Regions from separate parts of the Streptomyces avidinii genome, predicted to be linked through region 1. Evidence: riboswitches for the same ligand, from Rfam matches in the RefSeq annotation. Region 1 holds a riboswitch; the other holds the start of a gene.
What was found. A riboswitch is a leader RNA that binds a small molecule or an ion and turns the genes downstream of it on or off. The one in region 1 is predicted to bind cobalamin.
Positions count from the first base shown of each region.

Region 1 (5,253 bases):
CGAAGTACTGCACCATGTCGTTGCGTTCGGGTTCGCCGTGCACCAGGACGTCGATCCCGGTCTTCTCCTGGAAGGAGAGGACCTCGCGGATCTCGTCCTTGATCCGCTCCTCGTACCCGGCGGCGTCGATGCGCCCGGCACGCAGACCGGCGCGCGCGGTGCGCAGCTCGTTCGTCTGCGGGAACGACCCGATGGTGGTCGTGGGCAGCAGGGGCAGGCCCAGGTGGGCGCGCTGCGCGACGGTCCGCCGCGCGTACGGCTGTGAGCGGCGTCCGTCCGCGTCGGTGACGGCGCCGGTACGGGCGCGGACGGCCGGGTCGTGGGTGATGGCGGAGCCGGCGCGGGAGGCGAGGTCGGCGCGGTTGGCGGCGAGTTCGGCGGTGATGGCGTCCGTGCCCTGGGCGAGGCCGCGGGCGAGGGTGGTGATCTCGGTGGTCTTCTGGCGGGCGAAGGCGAGCCAGCGGCGGATCTGCGGATCGATGTCGCGTTCGGCGTTGGCGTCCAGCGGGACGTGCAGGAGGGAGCAGGACGCGGCGACGTCCACCCGGTCGGCGAGGCCCAGGAGGGTGCCGAGGGTGGTCAGGGACCTCTGGTAGTCGTTGATCCAGATGTTGCGGCCGTTGACCACACCTGCGACGAGCCGCTTGCCGGGCAGGCCGCCGACGGCGGCGAGGTCGGCGAGGTTCGCGGCGGCGCCCTCGGTGAAGTCCAGCGCGAGGCCCTCGACGGGCGCGGCGGCGAGCACCTGGAGGGCGTCGCCGAGCCGGTCGAAGTAGGAGGCGACGAGCAGCTTGGGCCGGTCGGTCGGTGCGCCGAGCTCCCGGTAGGCGCGGGCGGCGGCGTTCAGGTCGGCCGGGGTACGGTCCTGGACCAGGGCGGGCTCGTCCAGCTGCACCCACTCGGCGCCGGCGGCGTGCAGGTCCGCCAGGACCTGGGCGTAGACGGGCAGCAGCCGGTCGAGCAGGGTCAGGGGCTGGAAGTCGGCGGCCACGCCCGGGGCGGGCTTGGCCAGCAGCAGGTAGGTGACGGGGCCGACCAGGACCGGGCGGGCCGTGTGGCCCAGCGCGAGCGCTTGTGTCAGCTCGGCGACCTGCTTGGTGGAGTCGGCGGTGAAGACGGTGTCCGGGCCGAGTTCGGGGACGAGGTAGTGGTAGTTGGTGTCGAACCACTTCGTCATCTCCAGCGGGGCGACGTCCTGGGTGCCCCGGGCCATCGCGAAGAAGCCGTCGAGCGCGTCCGCCTCGACGGCCGCGCGGTGCCGCTCGGGAACGGCGCCGACCATGACACTGGTGTCCAGGACGTGGTCGTAGTACGAGAAGTCACCGGTCGGCACCTCGGTGATGCCGGCGTCGGCCAGCTGCTGCCAGTTCGAACGGCGGAGGTCGGCGGCGGTCTGCCGGAGGGCGTCGGCGGTGACGCGGCCCTTCCAGTAGCCCTCGATGGCCTTCTTCAGTTCGCGGTTCTGTCCCTGGCGGGCGTAGCCGTAAACGGTGGCTCGTGCTGCCGCGGTCGCGGGCTTCGCTGTCACGGAACTCTCCTTCGCGAGATGTGTCCTGAACATCCCGCGGACGGGACGCGGACGCGAAGGGAACGACAGAACGGGCGGCCCACGTCGCGGAAGATGCCGCACGTGCCGCTCGTTGTGTACGCCGACCCGCCCACGAGGTCACCGGAATGGCCGCATGCGAACGGTCGCGTGCGGGCAACGGGCAGGTCTTCGGACTCGCGGGCACGCCTGCCGGTCTCCCGGCGGGCACCTACTGGCCGTCGCTTCCCAGGACCGTTGTCCGGTCCCAGTGCGTATGACGGCGGTCGTTCCCGCTCACCGCTGCGGGGCAGTCCCGGATTCCCACCGGGTTCCCTCTTACGACGCATCCCGCCTGGCGGACGGGGCGAACCAGCTGCGGAAACCACCCTAGGCGGACTCGCCGGAGCGTGACTAAAGCCGTCCACATGCCGGACCGCGAAAATGAGACAGCCCAGCCGTACCGCTCGGCCGGCAAAGCGGCCGGGCGGTACGGCAGTTCGCCGCGGAGTCGTTGCCGCGGGCGAGCACGAGCCGGTCCGACAGCGCCTCCAGCCGGTCGGCGTCCGGGGCGTAGGACATGAAGGCGGCACGATCCGCCCGACGGAGCAAGGGAGGTCGGCCATCGTCCGCCCGGCGCGTGCCGCGGCCTGCGGCGGAAGCTCGACCGGTGCCTGCGGCCCGGCGGCGTCGCCGGTCGCCCGTGCGGCCGGACGTGACGCGCGTCCGGCCGCACGGTCTCGTGCCGGGCGGGTCAGACGATGTCCTCGGCGATCTCCGCCTGTTCGCGGGCGTTGCCGTAGGCCGACGGGGTGCCGTACGAGCGGCGGGCGACGTACCACCAGACGCTGGCCAGGACCAGGACCACCGCCAGGGCGATCACGGCGTAGTTCATGGAGTCGATGGTGACCGGGGACTTCTGGGGCAGGCAGAAGAGGACGGTGACGAGCGCCACCCAGACGACGGCGATCCAGCCGATCGGCTTGCTCCAGCGGCCCAGGCTCCAGGGGCCGGGCTCGAAGCGGTTGCCGGCGCGCAGGCGAAGGTAGATCGGGATGGCGTAGGCCGGGGTGATGCCGATGACGTTGATGGCGGTCACGGCCCCGTAGGCGGTGGCGGAGTACAGCGACGGCAGGGCCAGTACGCCCGCTACGGCGACCGCGAGCCAGACGGCCGGTACCGGCGTCTGGGTCCGGCTGCTGACCTTGCGCCACAGCGCGGAGCCGGGCAGTGCGTTGTCACGGCTGAACGCGAAGACCATCCGGCTCGCGGCGGCGACCTCGGCGTTGCCGCAGAAGAGCTGCGCGACGATGACGACGAGGAGCAGGGCGGTGGCGCCGCCCGAGCCCAGCGCGTCGATGAAGATCTGGGCGGGCGGGACGCCGGTGGCGCTGCCCTGGACGGCCGCGTAGTCCTGGATGGCGAAGGTGAGGCCGGCGAGCAGGGCGAAACCGGCTATCCAGGAGACCCAGATGGCCCGGACGATGCCCTTGGCGGCGGAGACGGACGCGTTGGAGGTCTCCTCCGAGAGGTGCGCGGAGGCGTCGTAGCCGGAGAAGGTGTACTGGGCGAGCAGCAGGCCGACCGCCGCCACGTAGAACGGGTTGGCCCAGCCGGTGTCGTTGACGAACTCGGTGAAGACGAACGAGGCCGACTGGTGGTTGTCGGGTACGAAGGCCAGGGCGCCGACGATCACGGCGACACCGCCCAGGTGCCACCAGACGCTGATGGAGTTGAGCACGCTGACGAGGCGGACGCCGAAGAGGTTGAGCGCGGCGTGCAGCAGCAGGATGCACAGGAAGATCAGGAAGGTCGAGCCGGGGGTGGGCACGAACCCGAAGCGCAGGTTGAGGAAGGCGCCGGTGAACAGGGCCGCGCCGTAGTCGATCCCGGCGATGGCGCCGAGCAGGCCGAGCAGGTTGAGCCAGCCCGTGTACCAGCCCCAGCGGCGTCCGCCGAGCCGGTCGGCCATGTAGTAGAGCGCCCCGGAGGTGGGGTAGGCGCTGGTCACCTCCGCCAGGGCGAGGCCCACGCAGAGCACGAAGAGGCCGACGCCGACCCAGCCCCACAGCATCACGGCCGGGCCGCCGGAGCCCATGCCGAAGCCGTAGAGGGTCATGCAGCCGGAGAGGACGGATATGACCGAGAAGCTGATGGCGAAGTTGCCGAAGCCGCCCATCCGGCGGGCGAGCACGGGCTGGTAGCCGAGTTCCCTGAGCCGTTGTTCCTCGTCCTGCTGGGGTGGGGCCTTGCGATCCGGGCGGGCTGCCCATTCGGTTCTGGACACGGCGGTACCTCCGGGGGTCTGTGGAGCACGGGGGACGGTGGAGCCTGGGGGTGTGGGTGGAGCGAGCGGGGCCGTGCCGTGGGGAAGGAGGCGGGGGTCAGTTCCGGCCGGCCAGGCTGCGAGACCTGGCCTGCAGGAACACCTCCTCGGCGAGGGCGCGGTCGGCCGGGTCACGGGTCCGCTGGGCCCATGGCACGGTGGTCCAGTAAGGCCCGATGGTGTCGAAGACCCGGGCCGCCTCCTCGAACTGGAGGGCTCCCCACAGGGCATGGGCGAGCTGGTTCAGATCGAGCGGGGAGGCGCGCGGCAGGTCGGCGTGGTGGAACCAGGTGTCCATCGCGTGCAGGGCGTCGCGGACGGCGTCCTCCGCGACCCAGTGCAGGTCGAGTGCCCGCTCCTGGCCCCGTTCGCGCCGGTAGCGCTCGACCCTTACGTACAGCGGCAGGACGTGCAGGGGAGATCCCGGGGGTGCGGAACCGGCCGCCCAGTGCACGAAGTTGGCCGCCTCGGAGAGCGGTCCGGGCGTGCCCGCGTACACGAACTGGAGCATGCGGTGGTACGCCTCGCGGTTGTGCGGGTCGCGCTTGTCGGCCTCCGCGAGGATGCCCCAGGGGCCCGGGGGCAGCATCGGGCCGGGTGGCGCGATCCGGTGCTCGGCCATCTGCCGGTGGTCGTCGAGGAGGGCGAGGGCGAGCAGGCAGACCCAGGGCACGGGGTCGGCGGGGCTGATGCCGGCGGCCTCCCGGCAGGTTTCCCAGGCCTCCTGCCACAGCTCACCGGTGCGGGGGTGTCCGGCCCGGTGGGCGCGGACGGCCCGCTCGACGGTGACGCGCGTGTGCATCACGAGTGCGGCGACGCTGTTCGGTTCCTCGGCCCGCCAGGCCTTGACCACGTCGGATCCGGCGGAGACGGCGGCGAGGACCTGGGTGCGCTGGGTCCACAGCCCCCAGCCGTCGGTGCGTTCGAGTAAGCGCGCCATCGACACCCAACGCCCGCTGCGCACGTCCTGGGCGGCGGAACGCAGCTCGTTGTCGTGGCCGGCCGGATGGTAGACGGGCCGGAAATCGCTGCCCGCCATCACCTCGTCCCGGGCGACGGGCGGCGACGGCGGCCCGGTCGGGCGTGTGCTGCGGTGGTCCTGATCATCAGTCCTCGGATCGCATGGAGGGTGGGTCGATCCGGTGCTCGGCCGCCGCGCTGCAGCCTTGCCCGGTGCCAGGGATGCGTGAACCATGCGAGAACTGTTCGGCGAACCCCCGCCGTTGACCCACGGTCGATGTCGCTGCCCGTTGATCGGCGATCACTATAGAGCGATCGTGAGCATTCGCACCCAGAATCTTGTTCGAACGCAAGTATCAAGCCAGGAGCGAGATGTGATTATGCGTCAGTGGCGCGAAACCGGCGCAGGACTGTCGCGGGCGGATCTTGACGGGCGACGTCC
Region 1 is NZ_CP108863.1:1,148,275-1,153,527, reverse strand. It holds gene metE (5-methyltetrahydropteroyltriglutamate--homocysteine S-methyltransferase) at 1-1,528, opposite strand, end outside; cobalamin riboswitch at 1,691-1,917, opposite strand; gene OG373_RS05270 (amino acid permease) at 2,280-3,704, opposite strand; gene OG373_RS05265 (hypothetical protein) at 3,910-4,890, opposite strand.

Region 2 (5,253 bases), 2.2 Mb from region 1:
TGGGCTACCTGCCGGGCACCATCTGGATCGTCGCGGGCGTCATCTTCGCCGGGGCCGTCCAGGACATGGTCACCCTGTTCTTCTCCACCCGCCGCGACGGGCGTTCACTGGGCCAGATGGCCCGGGACGAGATCGGTCCCGTCGGCGGGGCCGCCGCCCTGGTCGCCGTGTTCGCCATCATGATCATCCTGCTGGCGGTGCTGGCCCTGGTCATCGTCAACGCCCTGGCGCACTCGCCCTGGGGTGTCTTCTCCATCGGGATGACCATCCCGATCGCCGTCTTCATGGGCTTCTACCTGCGCGTCCTGCGGCCGGGCCGGGTCACCGAGGTCTCCGTCATCGGCGTCGCGCTGCTGCTGCTCGCCATCGTCGCGGGCGGCTGGGTGGCCGAGTCCTCCTTCGCCGGGACCTTCACCCTGGAGAAGGAGACGCTGGTCATCTGGATGGTCGTGTACGGCTTCCTCGCATCGGTCCTGCCGGTGTGGATGCTGCTCGCGCCCCGCGACTACCTCTCCACCTTCATGAAGGTCGGCACCATCGCGCTCCTCGCGCTCGGCGTGGTCATCGCGATGCCCACGCTGAAGATGCCCTCGGTCACCGACTTCGCGGCGAGCGGCGACGGACCGGTCTTCGCCGGGTCGATGTTCCCGTTCGTCTTCATCACCATCGCCTGCGGCGCGCTCTCCGGCTTCCACGCCCTGGTCTCCTCGGGAACCACCCCGAAGATGATCCAGAAGGAGACCCAGGTCCGCATGATCGGCTACGGCGCGATGCTGACCGAGTCCTTCGTCGCCGTCATGGCGATCATCGCGGCCTGCATCATCGAACCCGGCCTCTTCTTCGCCGTCAACTCCCCCGGTGGCGTCATCGGCACCACCGTCGAGTCCGCCTCCCAGGCGGTGACGAACTTCGGCTTCGCCATCTCCCCCGAGGCCCTCGCCCAGGCCGCCAAGGACGTGGAGGAAGCCAGCCTGCTCTCCCGCACCGGCGGCGCGCCGACCTTCGCACTCGGAATGTCGGAGATCTTCTCCGCCGTGATCGGCGGCGCGGGCATGAAGGCGTTCTGGTACCACTTCGCGATCATGTTCGAGGCGCTCTTCATCCTGACGACGCTCGACGCGGGCACCCGCGTGGGCCGGTTCATGCTCCAGGACACCCTCGGCAACGTGCACAAGTCCTTCAGGGACGTCAGCTGGAAGCCCGGCGTGTGGTTCGCGAGCGCGATCGTCGTCGGCGGCTGGGGCTACTTCCTGTGGGTCGGCATCAAGGACCCGCTGGGCGGCATCAACCAGCTCTTCCCGCTCTTCGGCATCGCCAACCAGCTGCTCGCCGCGGTCGCGCTGGCCGTCTGCACCACGCTGCTGGTCAAGTCCGGCCGGCTCAAGTGGGCCTGGGTGACGGGCGTTCCGCTGGTCTGGGACGCCACCGTGACCCTCACCGCGAGCTACCAGAAGATCTTCTCCGAGGACGTGAAGGTCGGCTTCTTCGCCCAGCGCGACAAGTACCAGGCCGGAATCGACGCCGACAAGGTGCTGGCGCCGGCCAAGAACATGGACGACATGCACACCGTGGTCACCAATGCCACGGTCGACGGCGTGCTGTGCGCCTTCTTCGCCGTCCTGATCATCGTGGTCCTCGCGGACGCGGCCCGGACCTGCCTGAAGGCCGTCCGCAACCCGGAGTCGGCGACCCTCTCCGAGGTCCCGTGGACCGAGTCGAAGATCGTCGCCCCGGCCGGTCTGATCGCCACCGCGGACGAGCGGGCGGAGCTCGCCGCGGCGGGCCCGGACGCGGGCGGCGGACACGTCAAGGAGCCGGTGGCGTGAGCACCGTACGGAGCGCGCTGGCCAGGGCCCGGTTCTACGTACGGGAGTTCTCGGGCGAGGCCGCGTACGACCGGTACGTGGCCCACGCCCGCTCCCACGACCCGGACGCGGAGGTCCTCACCCGCCGCGCCTTCGAACGCGCCCGTACGGACGCGCGCGAGGCGGACCCCCGCGAGGGCTTCCGCTGCTGCTGAGCCGCCCCGCGCGCCGAAGGCCCCGCCGGTTGCTTCCGGCGGGGCCTTCGCGCTGTTCAGCCGTCTCCGGCGACGGCGCCGCCCGCCGGCACCCGTCCTGCACACTCGACCGCATGGACATGGTGATCAGAACGGTGGTGCCCGCCGACTACGCGGAGCTGGGCGAGATCACGGCGCAGGCCTACCTCGCCGACGGGCATCTGGACTTCAACGAGGACGACGCATACCTACACGTGCTGCGCGACGTGGCCGGCCGGGCGGCCTCGGCCGAGGTGCTCGTCGCCGAGCGGGACGGGCGGGTGCTGGGCGGGGTGACCTTCGCCGCGCCCGGCAGCCCGCTCGCCGACATCGCCGCCCCCGACGAGGCGGAGTTCCGGATGCTCGCGGTGGCCCACGCGGCGCGCGGCCAGGGCGCCGGCGAGGCTCTGGTGCGGGCGTGCATCGAACGGGCGCGGGCCGTCGAGGGGGTCACGGGCATCGTGCTCTCCACCCAGCGCAGCATGGCCGGCGCCCACCGGATCTACACGCGCCTGGGCTTCGTACGCACGCCGGAGCGGGACTGGGCGCCGATCGAAGGCCTGACACTCCTCACGTATCGGCTCAAGCTGTAGCCACGCCGACACTACATGTGGGGGTTGCCGCATCGGGCCGCCCCCACATGTATGCTCATGCCTGCTGTCGCCGCAGGGGAATCCGGTGAGAATCCGGAACTGTCCCGCAACGGTATGAAGTGTCCGGCATCCGGACACCAAGTCCGATGACCTGCCGTCAGCGCGCCCGGCTCGACCGAACCGGGTGCCGACACGTCCGGGCCTCGCGGTTGGGCCGGTGGACGCCATGCGGGGTACGCGTTCCTGTCGCGCCCGCATGCGCCCGCTCGCGCCCCGCTCCGCCGATGACCGGGCCGAGCGAGGGAGAGCTCCCGCCGTGACCATCGCGCCTTCCGCACCGCGCGCCGAGTCCACTTCTGGCGACAACACCGAGGGCCCGGGGGCCACGCTGCTGCGTACCCTCACCGAACTGACGGCGGACCTCCCCGACACCGACCCCGGCCGGGTCGCGGCCTCCGCCCTGCGCGGCCGCAGCTCCGCCGCCGACGATGCCGAACTGCGCGGGCTGGCCACGGAGGCCGCCGCCGGTCTGATCTCCGAGGACCCGGCCTACTCCCGGCTCGCCGCCCGCCTGCTGACGCTGGCCGTCCGGGACGAGGCCGCGGGCCAGGGCTCCACCTCCTTCTCGGCCTCCGTCGAGGTCGGCCACCGCGAGGGCCTCATCGCCGACCGCACGGCCGAGTTCGTGCGCACCCACGCGAGCCGCCTGGACTCGCTCGTCGAGCTCACCCTCGCCGAGGGCGCCGACGACCGCTTCGGCTTCTTCGGTCTGCGCACCCTGCACAGCCGCTACCTGCTGCGCCACCCGATCACCCGTCAGGTCATCGAGACCCCGCAGTACTTCATGCTGCGCGTGGCCTGCGGCCTCGCGGCGGACGACAGCGTGCAGGCCGTGGAGGAAGTGGCCTCGCTGTACCGGCTGATGAGCCGCCTGGACTACCTGCCGTCCTCCCCCACGCTCTTCAACTCCGGCACCCGGCACCCGCAGATGTCCTCCTGCTACCTGCTGGACTCCCCGCTGGACGAGCTCGACTCGATCTACGACCGCTACCACCAGGTGGCCCGGCTCTCCAAGCACGCCGGCGGCATCGGCCTGTCGTACTCCCGCATCCGCGCCCGCGGTTCGCTGATCCGCGGCACCAACGGCCACTCCAACGGCATCGTGCCGTTCCTGAAGACCCTCGACGCCTCCGTCGCCGCCGTGAACCAGGGCGGCCGCCGCAAGGGCGCCGCCGCCGTCTACCTGGAGACCTGGCACGCGGACATCGAGGAGTTCCTGGAGCTCCGCGACAACACCGGTGAGGACCAGCGCCGTACGCACAACCTGAACCTCGCCCACTGGGTGCCGGACGAGTTCATGCGCCGCGTGAACGCCGACGCCGAGTGGTCGCTGTTCTCCCCGGCCGACGTGCCCGAGCTGGTCGACCTGTGGGGCGACGACTTCGACGCCGCCTACCGCAAGGCCGAGGCGGACGGCCTGGCCCGCAAGACCATGCCCGCCCGCGACCTGTACGGCCGGATGATGCGCACCCTCGCGCAGACCGGCCAGGGCTGGATGACCTTCAAGGACGCTTCCAACCGCACGGCGAACCAGACCGCCGAGCCGGGCACCGTCGTGCACTCCTCGAACCTGTGCACCGAGATCATCGAGGTCACCAACGACGGCGAGACCGCCGTCTGCAACCTCGGCTCGGTCAACCTGGGTGCCTTCGTCGTGGACGGCGAGATCGACTGGGAGCGGATCGACGAGACCGTCCGTACCGCCGTCACCTTCCTCGACCGCGTGGTGGACATCAACTTCTACCCGACCGAGCAGGCCGGCCGCTCCAACGCCCGCTGGCGCCCGGTGGGCCTGGGCGCGATGGGCCTCCAGGACGTCTTCTTCAAGCTGAAGCTGCCCTTCGACTCCCCCGAGGCGAAGGCCCTGTCCACCAAGCTCTCCGAGCGCATCATGCTGGCCGCCTACGAGGCCTCGTGCGACCTCGCCGAGCGCAGCGGCCCGCTGCCGGCCTGGGAGCAGACCCGCACCGCCCGCGGTGTCCTGCACCCGGACCACTACGACGTCGAGCTGAACTGGCCGGAGCGCTGGGAGGCGCTGCGCGCCCGCGTCGCCGAGACCGGTATGCGCAACTCCCTGCTGCTCGCCATCGCCCCGACGGCGACGATCGCCTCGATCGCCGGCGTGTACGAGTGCATCGAGCCGCAGGTCTCCAACCTCTTCAAGCGCGAGACGCTCAGCGGTGAGTTCCTCCAGGTGAACGGCTACCTGGTGGAGGAGCTGAAGCAGCTCGGCGTGTGGGACGCCCAGACCCGCGAGGCGCTGCGCGACGCCTCCGGTTCGGTCCAGGGCTTCAGCTGGATCCCGGCCGAGGTCCGCGAGCTGTACCGCACGGCGTGGGAGATCCCGCAGCGCGGCCTGATCGACATGGCGGCGGCCCGTACGCCGTTCCTGGACCAGTCGCAGTCGCTGAACCTGTTCCTGGAGACGCCCACCATCGGCAAGCTCAGCTCGATGTACGCGTACGCCTGGAAGCAGGGCCTGAAGACCACCTACTACCTGCGCTCCCGCCCGGCGACGAAGATCGCCCGCGCCGCGCAGGCGGCCACCCCCGTCGAGCTGCC
Region 2 is NZ_CP108863.1:3,323,467-3,328,719, forward strand. It holds gene OG373_RS14370 (carbon starvation CstA family protein) at 1-1,826, shown strand, start outside; gene OG373_RS14375 (CstA-like transporter-associated (seleno)protein) at 1,823-2,020, shown strand; gene OG373_RS14380 (GNAT family N-acetyltransferase) at 2,134-2,631, shown strand; cobalamin riboswitch at 2,676-2,805, shown strand; gene OG373_RS14385 (ribonucleoside-diphosphate reductase subunit alpha) at 2,948-5,253, shown strand, end outside.
Region 2: it holds a riboswitch for cobalamin, as region 1 does, so the genes downstream of both, OG373_RS14385 (ribonucleoside-diphosphate reductase subunit alpha) here and metE (5-methyltetrahydropteroyltriglutamate--homocysteine S-methyltransferase) in region 1, are expected to answer to the same signal.